DNA from 2 places in the Streptomyces sp. BBFR51 genome. Region 2 is predicted to be linked to the other one. Evidence: predicted binding sites of a transcription regulator. Region 2 holds the regulator's gene; the other holds the start of a gene.
What was found. The regulator HspR, encoded in region 2, represses chaperone genes until heat shock. The targets are predictions, from matches to a motif close to TTGAGNNNNNNNNNCTCAA.
Positions count from the first base shown of each region.

Region 1 (8,366 bases), 1.2 Mb from region 2:
GCGGGGTTCTTGCCCGCGTTGTTCGCTTGGTCGGTGTCGGTCGAGATGCTCGAGTTACTGGGGGACTGTGGCGACACGGCGAGAACCGCCCTCTTCCGCTTCACAAGATGGTGGACAGCGGGAATCAAGGCTACGCCTACCGGACCCCGAAGGTCAGACCGGGCCCGTCCATCGTCGTGTAAGTCACATCGCGGACCGCGTTTCGGCGCTGGAAATGGCGGGAAACAAGCGAGGTTCTGCTGCGTGAGGGATCGGGAGGCCCGGACCCGGCGCCTCAAAAACGCGGGCCTGCGGCTGATCACACGTGTCCGCCAGCGCGGATGCCGTGGATCTTGATGCTCCGCTTCGAACCCTACGTCAACCCGACGTCGACGGCAGGCCCGGAAGAGTGATGCGGATCCGGCAGCCCCGCTCGGATTCGGCCACCCCGATCCGGCCGCCGTGCAGATCCACCGCCCAGCGGGCGATCGCCAGGCCCAGACCGGTGCCGCCGTCGCTGCCCGGACCGTGCGGACGCGACACCGAACCCCGGTTGAACCGCTCGAACACCCGGCGCCACTCCGAGCGCGGAATGCCCGGACCCTCGTCCAGAACCTCCAGCTCCAGGGACTCGGGCAGCTCCCCGCACCGTGCCCTGACCGTCACGCGGCCGTGCGGCGGGCTGTGCTTGACGGCGTTGTCGATGAGGTTGGCGACGACCTGGTGGATGCGCTCGGGGTCGGCGTGCGCCGTCAGCTCCGGCGGGAAGACGTCCAGGGCCAGATGCACGTCGGTGCGGGTGTGGCTGCCGGAGCCGGAGGCGATGCCCGCGCGCGCCGAGGCGACCATGTTGGCCTCCTTGAGCACGCCCGACAGGTAGGGCCAGACCTCGAAGCGCCGCTTGCGCAGCGGTATGACGCCGTTGTCCAGGCGGGAGAGGTCGAGCAGCGTCTCCACCAGCCGGCCGAGCCGCTCCGTCTGGCCGAGCGCCGTGCGCATGGTCTCCGGGTCGGCCTCGGTGACGCCGTCGACGATGTTCTCCAGCACCGCGCGCAGGCCCGCGATCGGGGTGCGCAGCTCGTGCGAGACGTTCGCCACCAGCTCCTTGCGCTGGAGGTCCTGGGCCTCCAGGTCGTCGGCCATGCGGTTGATGGTGACGGCCAGGTCGCCCAGCTCGTCGCGGCGGCTCTCGCGCACCCGGCGCGTGTAGTCGCCGTGCGAGATGGACCGGGCCACGGCGTTCATCTCGTCCAGCGGCGCGGTCAGCGAGTGGGCCACGAACTGCGTGATGAGCAGCGTGGCGATCATGGAGAAGACCGTGATGAAGCGCAGCTCCGTCTTGGTGTGCACGGCGATCACCGAGAGACCGGTGGTGATCAGCACCGACGTGACGACCAGCGCGCCCAGCTTGGTCTTGATCGAGAACGGGCGTACGCCGCCCCAGGGCTCCCCGGTGTTCCGAGGGCCGGGGCTCCTCCGCGCGGCTTCCCGTCCCCGGCTCATGGCGTCGGCGTCTCCAGCGCGTAGCCCACGCCGTGCACGGTACGGATGCGCTCGGCGCCGATCTTCCGGCGCAGCGCCTTGATGTGGCTGTCCACGGTCCGGGTGCCGGAGGCGTCCGCCCAGTCCCAGACCTCGGCCAGCAGCTGCTCACGGGAGAGCACCGCGCGCGGGGTGTTCGCCAGGCAGACCAGCAGGTCGAACTCGGTGGGGGTGAGGTGGACGTCCTCGCTGCGCACCCGCACCCGGCGCTGCGCGTGGTCGATCTCCAGCTCGCCCAGGCGCAGGATGCCGCTGCGCGGCGTCGAGGCGGCCACGACGGCCCGCTCCACCCGCCGCAGCAGCACGTGCACGCGTGCGGCCAGCTCGCGCATCGAGAACGGCTTGGTCATGTAGTCGTCGGCGCCCACGCCGAGGCCGACCAGCATGTCCGTCTCGTCGTCGCGCGCGGTGAGCATCAGCACCGGCACCGGCCGCTGGGCCTGCACGCGCCGGCAGACCTCCAGACCGTCGAAGCCGGGCAGCATGATGTCGAGGATCAGCAGGTCGGGCTGCCAAGCCTCGGCCGTGTCGACGGCGGACGGACCGTCGCCCGCCGTTTGCACCAGGAACCCTTCGGCGCGCAGACGGGTCGCGATGGCGTCCACGATCGTCTGGTCGTCCTCGACCACCAGCACCCGGCGCTGTGCGCCCTGGGTGGCCGTCGCCGTGCCGTTGTGGGAGGTCTGTGTCTGCTCCATCGCCCGCCCCTGAGGTGTGCTTTCCGGAATCCGTGGGGTGATCCCATGACTGCGCTTGACGCTTGAATGATCCGCGTCAGGGCAGCAGCGTACGGGGAGTCACCGCGCCTTTGCTATCCAGGCCCGACGCCGATGTGTACGACGTCCGGAACGCCCCGGGCAACGGGGATCTCTTCGGTACGCACCTGCTGGAAACCGGCATTACGCAAGGTTTCTTCGAATTCCGGAGAGGGCTGCGCAGACCATACGGCAAGCACCCCACCGGGCCTCAACAGCCGCGCGCAGCCCGCCAGTCCGGACGGTGCGTACAGCCCGTCGTTGCCCTCGGTGACGGTCCAGCCGGGGCCGTTGTCGATGTCCAGGCAGAGCGCGTCGTACGTGTCGGATGTCTCATTGACGTAATCCACCAGGTCCGCCTCGACGATCTCCGCGCGCGGGTCGGCCAGGGCGTCGGCGGAGAGGGCCGCCAGCGGTCCGCCGTAGTGCCAGTCGATGATGGCGCGCTCCCGCTCGACGACCGCGATCCGGCCCCAGCGCGGGTCGGCGGCCGCGTGCGCGAGGGAGAAGCCGACGCCGAGACCGCCGATGAGCAGATGCGGCGCGACCCGCCCACCGGAGGAGGCCCGCCCACCGGAGGCGGCCAGCGCGTCCGCCGCCGCGTCGACCAGCCGCCGCTCCGAGCGCCCGTCGGAGGTGTCCATCAGGAAGCAGCCGTTCGCGATGATCTGCAGCAGCGCCCCGTGCCGGCGCAGGACGACCTCGCCGTGCGGGCCCTCGCGACGGTCCAGCACCTCGGGGATGTCGTGCAAGTCGTGGGAAGTGATGGGCATCGGCCCATCCTGACAGGGGGGAATGCCAAGGGAGCCACCCGCGCTCCCCTCTACGGGCACCGCAGCCCGTCCGGGCGCCCGGACCATTGATCGCTCAGAGCGAACGCGACCCGGGGAACAATCGGGGGCTCCCTTTCATTGAGTCGATGTAACTCAACTTGACTGCCGAAGGGGAGATCATGGCTGCTGAGTCCGCCGCCTTCACACCGCTCACCCTGCCCGTGCTGCCGCTCGACGACGAAGTGGTCCTGCCCGGCATGGTCGTCCCCCTGGACCTGAGCGACGCCGAGGTACGGGCCGCGGTGGAGGCCGCCCAGGCCGCCGCCCGGTCCGAGCCCGGCAAGCCCCGGGTCCTGCTCGTCCCACGCATCGACGGCACCCACGCCGCAACCGGCGTACTCGGCACCGTCGAGCAGGTCGGCAGGCTGGCCGACGGCGACCCGGGCGCCCTGATCCGCGGCCGGGGCCGGGTGCGCGTCGGCGCCGGCACCTCCGGCCCGGGCGCCGCGCTCTGGGTCGAGGGCACCCGGGTCGACGAGACCGTGCCCGAGCCGCTGCCCGGCCAGGTCGCCGAGCTGGTGACCGAATACAAGGCGCTCGCCACCGCATGGCTGCGCAAGCGCGGCGCCTGGCAGGTCGTCGACCGGGTCCAGGCCATCGACGACGTGTCCGCGCTCGCCGACAACTCCGGCTACTCGCCCTTCCTCACCACCGAGCAGAAGGTCGAGCTGCTCGAGACCGCCGACCCGGTCGCCCGCCTGAAGCTCGCCACCCAGCAGCTGCGCGACCACCTCGCCGAGCAGGACGTCGCCGAGAGCATCGCCAAGGACGTCCAGGAGGGCGTCGACAAGCAGCAGCGGGAGTTCCTGCTGCGCCGCCAGCTCGAAGCCGTGCGCAAGGAGCTGCGCGAGATCAACGGTGAGCAGGACGGTGAGGAGTCCGACGACTACCGCGCCCGCGTCGAGGCCGCCGACCTGCCCGAGAAGGTCCGCGAGGCCGTCCTCAAGGAGGTCGACAAGCTGGAGCGCTCCTCCGACCAGTCGCCCGAGGGCTCCTGGATCCGCACCTGGCTCGACACGGTGCTCGAGATGCCGTGGAGCGAGCGCACCGAGGACGCCTACGACATCCAGGGCGCCCAGACCGTCCTCGACGCCGAGCACGCGGGCCTTCAGGACGTGAAGGAGCGCATCACCGAGTACCTCGCCGTGCGCAAGCGGCGCGGCGACCGGGGCCTCGGCGTCGTCGGCGGCCGGCGCGGCGGTGCCGTACTGGCCCTGGTGGGTCCGCCCGGCGTCGGCAAGACCTCGCTCGGCGAGTCCGTTGCCCACGCCATGGGCCGCAAGTTCGTCCGCGTCGCCCTCGGCGGCGTCCGCGACGAGGCGGAGATCCGCGGCCACCGGCGTACGTACGTCGGGGCGCTGCCCGGCCGGATCGTGCGGGCGATCAAGGAGGCGGGTTCCATGAACCCGGTCGTCCTGCTCGACGAGATCGACAAGGTCGGCTCCGACTTCCGGGGCGACCCCGCCGCGGCCCTGCTCGAGGTCCTCGACCCGGCCCAGAACCACACCTTCCGGGACCACTACCTGGAGGTCGAGCTGGACCTGTCCGACGTCGTCTTCCTCGCCACCGCCAACGTCCTGGAGGCCATCCCCGAGGCCCTGCTCGACCGCATGGAGCTGGTCCGCCTCGACGGCTACACCGAGGACGAGAAGGTCGTCATCGCCCGCGATCACCTGCTCCCGCGCCAGCTGGAGCGGGCCGGGCTGGAGGCGGACGAGGTCGCCGTCGACGAGGGCGCGCTGCGCAGGCTGGCCGGCGAGTACACCCGCGAGGCGGGCGTGCGGACCCTGGAGCGGTCCATCGCGCGGCTGCTGCGCAAGGTGGCGGCCCAGCACGAACTGGGCGAGCGTGAGCTGCCCTTCACCGTCACCGACGCCGACCTGCGCGCGCTGATCGGCCGGCCGCACCACGTGCCCGAGTCCGCCCAGGACCCGGCGGAGCGGCGCACCTCGGTGCCGGGCGTGGCCACCGGCCTCGCGGTCACCGGCGCGGGCGGCGACGTCCTCTACGTCGAGGCGTCGCTGGCCGACCCGGAGACGGGCGCGGCGGGTCTGACCCTGACCGGTCAGCTGGGCGACGTGATGAAGGAGTCGGCGCAGATCGCGCTGAGCTTCCTGCGCAGTCACGGCGCCGAGCTGGAACTGCCGGTGGGCGACCTGAAGGACCGGGGAGCGCACATTCACTTCCCGGCGGGCGCGGTTCCCAAGGACGGCCCGAGCGCCGGCGTCACCATGACCACGGCCCTCGCCTCGCTGCTGTCGGGCCGGCTGGTCCGCACGGACGTGGCCATGACCGGCGAGGTCTCGCTGACCGGCCGCGTGCTGCCGATCGGCGGGGTCAAGCAGAAGCTGCTCGCGGCGCACCGGGCGGGGGTCACCACGGTGATCATCCCCAAGCGCAACGAGCCCGACCTGGACGACGTCCCGGCGGAGGTCCTGGACAAGCTCGACGTCCACGCCGTCAGCGACGTCCGTCAGGTCCTGGAACTGGCGCTCGCACCGGCGACCAGCGGTGCGGCGCGTGCGACTCCGGTAGCGGCGTGACGGGGACGCTGCCGGATGAGCCGAAGGCCCGGGTCCCGTGAGGGAGGCCCGGGCCTTCGCTCCGTACGAACGCTTCCTTGCGCGTCCTTGCGCGCGGCGCGGGCGCCGTCAGCCGTTGGCCAGGGCGACCACCCGGTCCAGCGCGCCGTTGAACTTGTTGTGGTCACCGACCGTCGGCCCGGACGACGTGTACTGCCACATCGTGTAGAAGCCCCACCCGGCCGGCAGCGTGCCCACCGAGGACGCGTACCGGGCGACCCACAGCGGGTTGTTCACGGCGAAACCGCCGTAGTTGCCGGTGCACTGCGTCCACCAGCTGGTGGCCGTGTAGATCACGGCGTCCCGTCCGGTGCGGGCCTTGTAGGTGTTCAGGAAGTCGCGGACCCAGGAGACCATCTGGCTCTGCGACTTGCCGTAGCAGGTGGCCCCGTACGGGTTCCACTCGATGTCCAGCGCGCCCGGCAGCGTCTTGCCGTCGCGGGACCAGCCGCCGCCGTGGTCGACGAAGTAGTTGGCCTGCGCGGCGCCGCTCGTCGTGTCCGGGGTGGCGAAGTGGTACGCGCCGCGGATCATGCCGACGTTGTAGGAGCCGTTGTACTGCTGGGAGAAGTAGGGGTTGGTGTAGTACGTCCCCTCGGTGGCCTTGACGTAGGCCCACTTGACCCCGCTGTTCCACAGGGTCGACCAGGCGACGTTGCCCTGGTGGCTGGAGACGTCGACGCCCTCGGTCTGGGCGGCGTCACCCGGGACGGGGGTGCCCTGCCGCCCGTCGTGCTCGAGAACGCCCATGCCCATGTGGGCGGAGCCGCGCGACGGGGTGTCGGCGGACGACGACGCGTGCGCCGGGAGAGTGAACACGAGGGAGAACGCGGCGAGCAGGATCCCGCTGACGGCGAGGCGCCGGCCGCGGGCCGATCCGGATCTGTGCACGAGCATGACGTGCCTCCGATGGCTCGGTGGTGCTCGGTGGGGGATGCGCGAGTGGGGAGAACCCGTGAGTGGCGTGGGCATGCCATCGGCGGGTCCGGTGAAGACGCTACGCACGTAGAACGGGGGTGGGAAGAGGGACCGAAAGCCGCCGTTGGTCTAAGCCTGCGAAATACTTGGCGAGCTGCGGCGATGGCGGCCCGTGGCGGAAACTTTCAGGACCCGGAAAATCGAGGCAGGGGCTGACGTGCAGGAAGACGGGAACGACGGCGGTCGCGGAGTCGGAACCGGGGGTGAAGGGCGCGTGTCGGGCAGTGGTGTGAACCAACCGGAGTTCCTGGCACTGGAGCGGGAGTTGACGGTCCTGCTGCGGCGGGCCCGGGCCAACCAGGGCGAGATGGCCCGGGAGGTCCACCCCGACCTCGAGTCGTCCGCGTACGGCCTGCTCGTCCGGCTCGGCGAGTGCGGCGGGCAGCGCGCCACGGACCTCGCCGCCTACATCGGCGTCGGCAAGGCGACGATGTCCCGCCAACTGCGCGCCCTGGAGGAACTCGGGCTCGTCGCCCGGGAGCCCGACCCCGCCGACGGCCGGGCCTGGCTGGTCACGCTGACCCCGGAGGGCCAGGAACGCGTCGGCCGGGTGCGGGAGGCCCGCCGCGCCCGCTACGCCCGCCGGCTCGCCGACTGGAACCCGCACGAGGTGACGGAGCTGGCCAGGCTGCTGCACGAACTCAACCGCGGGATGGAGAGGTAGCGCCGCTCACAGCTCCGCGTAGACCACCGTCGCGTCGTCGTGCGTCTTGCTGCGCCCGAGGTGCGTCCGGGCGCCCGCCGCGTCCGCGCGTTCCAGCTCACGGACCCGGTCCACCAGCGCCTGCGCGCCCTGCTTGCGCACCAGCGCGAGGCAGTCCGCCCAGTCGCCCTCCCGGAACTTCTCCACCCACCGGGCGGCCCCGTCCGTCAGCGCCGTCAGCGTCCGCACCTCGCCGCGCGGCAGCACTCCCGTCACGGCCCGCGCCGCCACCGCGGGGTCGGCCGCGGCCGTGAAGAAACCGCCCTCCCTGTTGCGCAGGCCGGCATCCACCAGCGCGTCCGTGGCGAGGGCCGAGCGGGGCAGCCGGGACAGCCGGTCGTCCAGGACGGGGGTGAGGGCGCCGTCGGGGGCCTCCACCAGCAGCGCCGAGTCGGACAGCACCAGGTACTCGACCGCGGCCTGGGACCAGCGGGCGAGGACCACGGTTGCCTGCGGGGTCCGCGGGTGAGAAAGGTCACAGGTTTCCGCGTGGGCCGCCGCGGTACGAGCGATGGCGCGGGACAGGGCCTCGACGAGGGGGAGATCCGGGAGTGAAACGGTCAGTTCGGTCAGCGCCCCACCGAGGCGCGCCGTGAACCAGGGCACGGAATGCAGGCAGCCCGTCGCGGTCCGTGGCGGTGTCACACCGTCCAGTACGACGAGCGAGCCACCCTGCCCCGAGGCCGGTAGTCCGACGCTCGCGAAGTCCTCGTTGGGGTGGTCGGCCAGGCCTGGTTCCGAGACGAGTTCCGTGCGCATCCCGCCAGTCTGCACGACCCCTTCACAGGGTCCGCGGGAGGCTGGCAACTTCCCCGAACTCCCCGTAGTCGCGCAGGTCAGGCACCCAATTTGGGACGGAATTCCGTCCTCCGACGACGCGTGGCGGCACATAGTGCCACCGCCCGCCGCAGACGTCCAACCGGCGCGCCGCGCCACCGCGTCGCAGGAGCCGCGGGAACTTGCTCCCCAACTCCCGTCCGGGGTTCACTCCTTC
Region 1 is NZ_CP172448.1:5,728,986-5,737,351, forward strand. It holds gene ACGH7X_RS26325 (multifunctional oxoglutarate decarboxylase/oxoglutarate dehydrogenase thiamine pyrophosphate-binding subunit/dihydrolipoyllysine-residue succinyltransferase subunit) at 1-77, opposite strand, end outside; gene ACGH7X_RS26330 (sensor histidine kinase) at 358-1,482, opposite strand; gene ACGH7X_RS26335 (response regulator transcription factor) at 1,479-2,219, opposite strand; gene ACGH7X_RS26340 (spermidine synthase) at 2,333-3,049, opposite strand; gene lon (endopeptidase La) at 3,229-5,652, shown strand; gene ACGH7X_RS26350 (lysozyme) at 5,761-6,588, opposite strand; gene ACGH7X_RS26355 (MarR family winged helix-turn-helix transcriptional regulator) at 6,827-7,333, shown strand; gene ACGH7X_RS26360 (hypothetical protein) at 7,340-8,131, opposite strand.
Region 1: lon (endopeptidase La) is a predicted target of HspR. The motif match lies at 3,188-3,206, and genes of this name have one in related genera.

Region 2 (8,366 bases):
GCTCCTCGCCGGTACGGCCGTCGCGGCGGCGTGCGTGGTGCCGTACGGCGAGACCGGACCGGTGGCCGGGGCGCTCGCCGTGGGCTGGATCGCGCTGTTCACCGCCGCCTTCCGGGGGCTCGACCACGCCGACGGGGTGGCCGGCACGGTGGGTGTCGTGACCGCCTTCGGGGTCGGCGCCTGCGCCGCGGTGGAGCTGATGGACGGGCCCGCGGTGCTGCTGCTCGCGCTGGCCGCCGCGCTCGCCGGGTTCCTGCTGCACAACCGGCATCCCGCGCGGATCGCGCTCGGCGCGTGCGGGTCGCTCTTCACGGGCTTCCTGCTCGCCGGGGTCGCCGTGTTCACCCGGGCGGGGTACGAGCCCGGCGGCGGCGTGGGAGTGCTGTTCGCGCTGACCGCCGTGGCGGTCGCCGACGCCGTCCTCGTGCTCCTCTCGCGCCGGCTGGCCGGACGGTCCCCGCTGCGCGGCGGACCCGACCATCTCGCGCACCGGCTGCGGCGGCTCGGGCTCACCGCGCAGGGCGCGGTGGTCGTGCTCGGCGGGGCCGCGTTCTGCGCGGTGCTCGTGGGTGTGCTCGCGCACACCGGCCGGGTGGGCGGTCCTGCGGTGTGGTGGGTGGCGGGCGGGGCGCTCGCCGGGGTCCTCGGGTTGTTGCGGGTACGGGTCTACGGGCCCCGGCGGGCAGCGGTGGCGCGGGCCCCGGTGGTGCGAGGCCCGGTGGTGCGAGCCCCGGGGGTGCGAGCCCCGGTCCACCGGCCCCGTGAGGAGTCCCAGGCGCCTCGCGGGGCAACCGGAACCCCGGACACGGCGTCCTTTCGAGGGGCGATTTTTCCGGTTCGTCAGGCCAGGGGTTCCGAGAACGAGCAGGTCAGGGCTCCGTTGCGTGTAAGGAACGGATAAGAGTTGAGTCTGCTCGACTCACCTCTGTTGACCCATCGCCGGGCGTCATGCACACTTGAGCCTGTTCCACTCAAGTCAGCTGGAGGTTATTCACCATGGCACGTGCGGTCGGCATCGACCTGGGCACGACTAACTCCGTCGTCAGCGTTCTGGAGGGCGGCGAGCCCACCGTCATCACCAACGCCGAGGGCGCCAGGACCACGCCGTCCGTCGTCGCCTTCGCCAAGAACGGCGAGGTGCTCGTCGGCGAGGTGGCCAAGCGCCAGGCGGTCACGAACGTCGACAGGACCATCCGCTCGGTCAAGCGCCACATGGGCACCGACTGGAAGGTCAACCTGGACGGCAAGGACTTCAACCCGCAGCAGATCAGCGCCTTCGTGCTGCAGAAGCTGAAGCGGGACGCCGAGTCCTACCTGGGCGAGAAGGTGACCGACGCGGTCATCACCGTTCCGGCGTACTTCAACGACGCCGAGCGCCAGGCCACCAAGGAGGCCGGTGAGATCGCGGGCCTCAACGTCCTGCGCATCGTCAACGAGCCGACCGCCGCCGCGCTGGCGTACGGCCTGGACAAGGACGAGCAGGTCATCCTGGTCTTCGACCTCGGTGGCGGTACGTTCGACGTCTCGCTGCTCGAGATCGGCGACGGCGTCGTCGAGGTGAAGGCCACCAACGGTGACAACAACCTCGGTGGTGACGACTGGGACCAGCGCGTCGTCGACTACCTGGTCAAGCAGTTCCAGTCCGGCCACGGCGTGGACCTCGGCAAGGACAAGATGGCGCTCCAGCGCCTGCGCGAGGCCGCCGAGAAGGCCAAGATCGAGCTGTCCTCGTCCACCGAGACCTCGATCAACCTGCCCTACATCACGGCGTCCGCCGAGGGCCCGCTGCACCTGGACGAGAAGCTCACCCGCGCCCAGTTCCAGCAGCTGACGTCCGACCTGCTGGAGCGCTGCAAGACGCCGTTCCACAACGTCATCAAGGACGCCGGCATCCAGCTGTCCGAGATCGACCACGTCGTTCTCGTCGGCGGCTCCACCCGTATGCCCGCCGTCGCCGAGCTCGTCAAGGAGCTGACCGGCGGCAAGGACGCCAACAAGGGCGTCAACCCGGACGAGGTCGTCGCCATCGGCGCCGCCCTGCAGGCCGGTGTCCTCAAGGGCGAGGTCAAGGACGTCCTGCTCCTCGACGTCACCCCGCTGTCCCTCGGCATCGAGACCAAGGGCGGCATCATGACCAAGCTGATCGAGCGGAACACGACGATCCCGACGAAGCGTTCGGAGATCTTCACCACCGCCGAGGACAACCAGCCCTCCGTGCAGATCCAGGTCTACCAGGGCGAGCGCGAGATCGCGGCGTACAACAAGAAGCTCGGGATGTTCGAGCTGACCGGTCTGCCGCCGGCGCCCCGCGGCGTCCCGCAGATCGAGGTCGCCTTCGACATCGACGCCAACGGCATCATGCACGTGACCGCGAAGGACCTGGGCACGGGCAAGGAGCAGAAGATGACCGTCACCGGCGGCTCCTCGCTGCCGAAGGACGAGGTCGACCGGATGCGCCAGGAGGCCGAGAAGTACGCGGAGGAGGACCACGCCCGCCGCGAGGCCGCCGAGTCCCGCAACCAGGGCGAGCAGCTCGTCTACCAGACGGAGAAGTTCCTCAAGGACAACGAGGACAAGGTCCCCGGCGAGATCAAGACCGAGGTCGAGGAGTCCGTCGCCGAGCTGAAGGAGAAGCTCAAGGGCGAGGACACCGCCGAGATCCGCACCGCCACGGAGAAGGTCGCCGCCGTCTCGCAGAAGCTGGGCCAGGCCATGTACGCCGACGCGGCGGCCGGTCAGGCCGCCGGCGGCGAGGCCCCGGGCGCCGACGCGGGTGCCGGTGCCGACGGCAAGGGTGCCGACGACGACGTCGTCGACGCCGAGATCGTGGACGACGAGCGCAAGGACGGTGCCGCGTGACGGAGGAGACCCCGGGTTTTGACGAGAAGCCCGACGTCCCCTCCGGCGCCACCCCTGACGACGCCGAGCCGAAGGCCGCCTCCGAAGAGGGGGCGGCCCCGGCCGGGGACGCGAACGAGAACGCGGGCCTGGTGGCCCAGCTGGATCAGGTGCGCATGGCGCTCGGCGAGCGCACGGCGGACCTCCAGCGACTCCAGGCCGAGTACCAGAACTACCGCCGCCGGGTCGAGCGGGACCGCGTCGCGGTCAAGGAGGTCGCCATCGCGAACCTCCTGTCCGAGCTGCTTCCCGTGGTCGACGACATCGGCCGCGCCCGGGAACACGGCGAACTCGTCGGCGGCTTCAAGTCCGTCGCGGAGTCGCTGGAGACGGTCATGGCCAAGATGGGCCTCCAGCAGTTCGGCAAGGAGGGCGAGCCCTTCGACCCGACGATCCACGAGGCCCTGATGCACTCCTACGCACCGGACGTCACCGAGACGACCTGCGTGGCGATCCTGCAGCCCGGGTACCGGATCGGCGAGCGCACCATCCGCCCCGCGCGGGTGGCGGTCGCCGAGCCGCAGCCGGGTGCGCAGCCGGTCAAGCCGGCCGAGGAGAGCACCGAGGCCCAGGCCGACTCCGCCGACGACGCCGGGAACGCCGGGAGCAAGGAGAGCGGTGGCCCGGAGGAGGGCTGACGTCAACACGGAAGTCGGGAAGGAGGGACGTCGGGGATGAGCACCAAGGACTTCATCGAGAAGGACTACTACAAGGTCCTCGGCGTCCCCAAGGACGCCACCGAGGCCGAGATCAAGAAGGCGTACCGGAAGCTCGCCCGCGAGTACCACCCGGACGCCAACAAGGGGAACGTCAAGGCGGAGGAGCGCTTCAAGGAGATCTCCGAGGCCAACGACATCCTCGGTGACCCCAAGAAGCGCAAGGAGTACGACGAGGCGCGCGCCCTGTTCGGCAACGGCGGGTTCCGTCCGGGGCCGGGCGCGGGCGGCGGCGGCAGCTTCAACTTCGACCTGGGCGACCTCTTCGGAGGCGGCGCCCAGGGCGGCGGAGGCCAGGGCGGCCCCGGCGGCTTCGGCGGCGGACTCGGAGACGTCTTCGGGGGCCTGTTCAACCGCACCGGCGGCGGCCCCGGCACCGGCACGCGCACGCAGCCGCGGCGCGGCCAGGACATCGAGTCCGAGGTCACCCTGAGCTTCACGGAGGCCATCGAGGGCGCCACCGTCCCGCTGCGGATGTCCTCGCAGGCGCCCTGCAAGGCCTGTTCCGGCACCGGCGACAAGAACGGCACGCCGCGCGTGTGCCCGACCTGCGTCGGCACCGGCCAGGTCGCCCGGGGCTCGGGCGGCGGCTTCTCGCTGACCGACCCGTGCCCGGACTGCAAGGGCCGCGGTCTGATCGCCGAGGACCCCTGCGAGGTCTGCAAGGGCTCCGGACGCGCCAAGTCCTCGCGGACGATGCAGGTCCGTATTCCCGCCGGTGTCTCGGACGGGCAGCGCATCCGGCTGCGCGGCAAGGGCACGCCCGGCGAGCGGGGCGGTCCGGCGGGCGACCTGTACGTGGTCGTGCACGTCAAGGACCACCCCGTCTTCGGGCGCAGGGGCGACAACCTCACCGTCACCGTCCCGGTCACCTACACCGAGGCGGCCCTCGGCGGCGAGGTCCGGGTCCCCACCCTGGGCGGTCCGCCCGTCACGCTGAAGCTGCCGGCGGGCACGCCCAACGGCCGCACCATGCGGGCCAGGGGCAAGGGCGCGGTCCGCAAGGACGGCTCCCGCGGCGACCTTCTGGTCACCGTGGAGGTGAGTGTTCCGAAGGACCTGACGGGGAAGGCTCGTGACGCACTGGAGGCGTATCGCGAGGCGACCGCGGACGAGGATCCGCGGGCGGAGTTGTTCCAGGCCGCGAAGGGAGCTTGATGGGGATGGACGGTCGTCGACGCAACCCGTATGAACTGACCGAGGACACCCCGGTCTACGTCATCTCGGTGGCGGCCCAGCTCTCCGGCCTGCACCCGCAGACCCTGCGTCAGTACGACCGCCTCGGCCTGGTCTCCCCGGACCGCACGGCCGGCCGCGGCCGGCGCTACTCGGCCCGCGACATCGAACTGCTCCGGCAGGTCCAGCAGTTGTCGCAGGACGAGGGCATCAACCTGGCCGGAATCAAGCGCATCATCGAACTGGAGAACCAGGTCGCGGCCCTCCAGGCCCGGGCGGCCGAGCTGGCCGACGCCCTGGACGGCGCGGCGACGGCGATGCGCCAGCGCGAGGCGGCGGTGCACGCGTCGTACCGCCGTGACCTGGTCCCTTACCAAGAGGTACAGCAGACCAGCGCCCTGGTGGTGTGGCGGCCCAAGCGCCACGGCCAGTCCTCGGACTGACAGGCGGCGCAAGCGGCACAAGGGAAAGCGGCATGGACAGCCCCGGAGACCGACTCGGCCTCCGGGGCTTGTTCGCAACGTTGCTGTCTCATTGGTCTAGTACTTCTTGACGATTTGGTGAAGACAGCGTTGGCTTCGTTCACCTGGGTCACCCACAACACCCGTGTGTCGGAAGGTAAGCGCAGTGAGCAGCCGTGCCCGTCGTATCGCCATATCCGTGGCCGCGTCCCTGATGACCTTCTCGCTGGCCTCCTGTGGTGTGCTGGGCGCGTCGGAGAGCAGCGACGAAGCCAGTCCGACCAAGGGCAACGACATCACTGTCGGCCTGCTGCTCCCGGAGAAGGAGAACACGCGCTACGAGCAGTTCGACTACCCCTTCTTCAAGGCGAAGGTCGGCGACCTCACGCGCGACGAGGGCAACGTCAAGTACGCCAACGCCGAGGCCAGCGCCACCAAGCAGGCCGAGCAGATGCAGCAGATGATCGACGACAAGGTCGACGTGATCGTCCTGGACGCGGTCGACGCGCACGCCATCGCGGACGGGGTACAGAAGGCCAAGGACGCCGGCGTCCCCGTCATCGCGTACGACCGGCTGGCCGAGGGCCCGATCGACGCCTACATCTCCTTCGACAACGAGCTGGTCGGCGAGGTCCAGGGCCGCTCCCTCATCGAGGCACTGGGTGACAAGTCGTCCGGCACCGACAAGATCGTCATGATGAACGGCTCGTCCACCGACCCGAACGCCAAGCAGTTCAAGGCGGGCGCGCTGTCGGAGCTGAACGGCAAGGTGACGATCGCGCAGTCCTTCGACACCAAGGACTGGAAGCCGGAGAACGCCGAGGCGAACATGACCGAGGCGATCGAGAAGATCGGCAAGGACGACATCGCGGGCGTCTACTCCGCCAACGACGGTATGGCGGGCGGCATCATCAAGGCCCTCGAGGACGCCGACGTCACCGACCTGCCGCCGATCACCGGTCAGGACGCGGAACTCTCGGCGGTCCAGCGCATCGTCACCGGCGAGCAGTACATGAGCGTGTACAAGTCCTACCCGCAGGAGGCCGAGAACGCCGCGGAGATGGCCGTGGCGCGGGTCCAGGGCCGGGACATCCAGTTCGACGCGCTCGCCCGCGACAAGGTCGACAGCCCCACTCACAAGGGCGTCCCCGCGCAGTTGGTCCCCGTCGTCGCCCTCACCAAGAGCAACATCGAGGAGACCGTCGTCACGGACGGCTTCTACAAGGTCACCGACATCTGCACCGCCAAGTACGCGGCGGACTGCGCGGAGCTGGGGCTGAAGTAGTCCCGGTGCGGTCCCGGTTCCACCACCCGGGCATTCCGGTCGCAACCGACTCATTCCGTCCCTCCTTCCGGACGGAGCCTTGTTGCGGAGCCGGTCCCGGCCGCGCATAGTTGCGCTGCGGAAGAGCCGGAACCGGGGGTGGGATGGGCGATGGCCGGGCACGGGGCTCAGGAGCATCCACACGGGGCCGACCGGCTGTGCGGGGCCGGGGACCGCGTGTACTCCCGGGCCGTACGGCGCGGCCGGGTGCCGCGCCGCGACGCCGAGCCGGTCCCCTGCCTCCTTGAACTGGCCCTGCTGCACCCCGACCCCGACGACATGGACTGGCTGGTGCCGACCTCCCCGCAGGAGGTCATGACGCGGCTGCTGCGCGGCGTCCACGACGAGGTCAGCGCCAGTCAGCGGCGGGTGGGCTCGGCCGTGGAGGCCTTCGAGTGGTACGCGGGCCTCGGCCGGCTGATCCAGACCCCGGCCGGCACGGAGGGCACGGCGATCCGGGTCCTGGACGGGCTGTCCCGCATCCAGGCCGCCATGGACGAGGCGACCCAGGCCTGCACCACGGAGGTGCTCACCGTCCAGCCCGGCGGCATCCGGCGCGAGCACGAGCTGTCGGAGGGGCTGCACCGGGCGCTGGCGCTGCGCGGGCGCGGGGTGCGGATGCGGGACCTGTACACGCACGTCGCCCGGCACGGGCAGGGCCTGCTCAACTACCTGGAGCTGATGGGCGACGCGGTGGAGGCCCGCACCCTCGACGAGGTCATCGACCGCCTCATCCTCTTCGACCGCACGGTCGCCTTCATCCCCGCCAACACCGACCGCACGATGGCCCTGGAACTGCGCCACCCCGCGCTGGTCGCCTACCTGGTCACGGTCTTCGAACGCCTCTGGCGCCTCGCCATCCCCCTGACCGCCCCCCTCCCCGACACCGGCATCGAGGGCATCTCCCACCGCGAGCAGTCCATCGCGGCGCTCCTCGCGGAGGGCCACCAGGACGCGGTGATCGCGGAACGCCTCGGCATCAGCGTCCGCACGGCCCGCGCGCACATCGCCCGGCTCTCGGAGACCCTGGGCGCGGCGAGCCGCACGCAGTTGGGCGTCCGCATAGCCCAGGCCGGCCTGGACGGCTCCCCGCGCCGTGCTCCGTCCCCGGTCATCCTTCCTGACCGAGAATCCCCGACTGCCCGATGAGGTAGCCGAGCTGAGCCCGGCTCTCGCTGCCGAGGGTGGCGGCGAGTTTGGCGATGTGGACGCGTGCGGTGCGGACGTTCATGCCGAGGCGGTCGGCGATGTCGGAGTCGGTGTGGCCCTCGACGAGGAGGGAGGCGATGGTGCGTTGGCGCGGGGTGACGCCGTTCAGGGACGGTCGTTGGGCCGCCTGCGGATGCATCGGTGTGGCGAGCCGCCAGAGACGCTCGAAGGTGGTCACGAAATAGCTGATGAGGGCGGGGTGCCGGACTTCGAGGGCGAGCGTGCGGTCGGCGCTGGCCGGGATGAAGGAGACCCGGCGGTCGACGACGATGAGGCGGTCGGTCACCTCGTCCAGGGAGCGCGCCTCGGCGTCCCCGCGCAGCTGCTCGTAGCGGGCGCGGACCAGCGGCAGGTGACGCTGCGTGTGCTGGTAGAGGGTGCGGATCCGCCCACCGCGGTCGAGCATGTCCTGATCGCGTCGCAAGGACAGGTCCTGGGACTGTCGTCCGCGCTGGTCGCCGTAGTGGACGTTGGGCTGGATGCACAGCAGTTCGTTGGCGGCGTCCGCCATCGCGTCGCTGATGGCTTCGTTGATCTGCGGGATGCCGCTGAGGACGCGTACGGCCGCGGCGTCGGCACCGG
Region 2 is NZ_CP172448.1:4,480,848-4,489,213, forward strand. It holds gene ACGH7X_RS20445 (MraY family glycosyltransferase) at 1-901, shown strand, start outside; gene dnaK (molecular chaperone DnaK) at 997-2,859, shown strand; gene grpE (nucleotide exchange factor GrpE) at 2,856-3,536, shown strand; gene dnaJ (molecular chaperone DnaJ) at 3,573-4,772, shown strand; gene ACGH7X_RS20465 (heat shock protein transcriptional repressor HspR) at 4,778-5,233, shown strand; gene ACGH7X_RS20470 (sugar ABC transporter substrate-binding protein) at 5,418-6,536, shown strand; gene ACGH7X_RS20475 (LuxR C-terminal-related transcriptional regulator) at 6,687-7,724, shown strand; gene ACGH7X_RS20480 (LuxR C-terminal-related transcriptional regulator) at 7,687-8,366, opposite strand, start outside.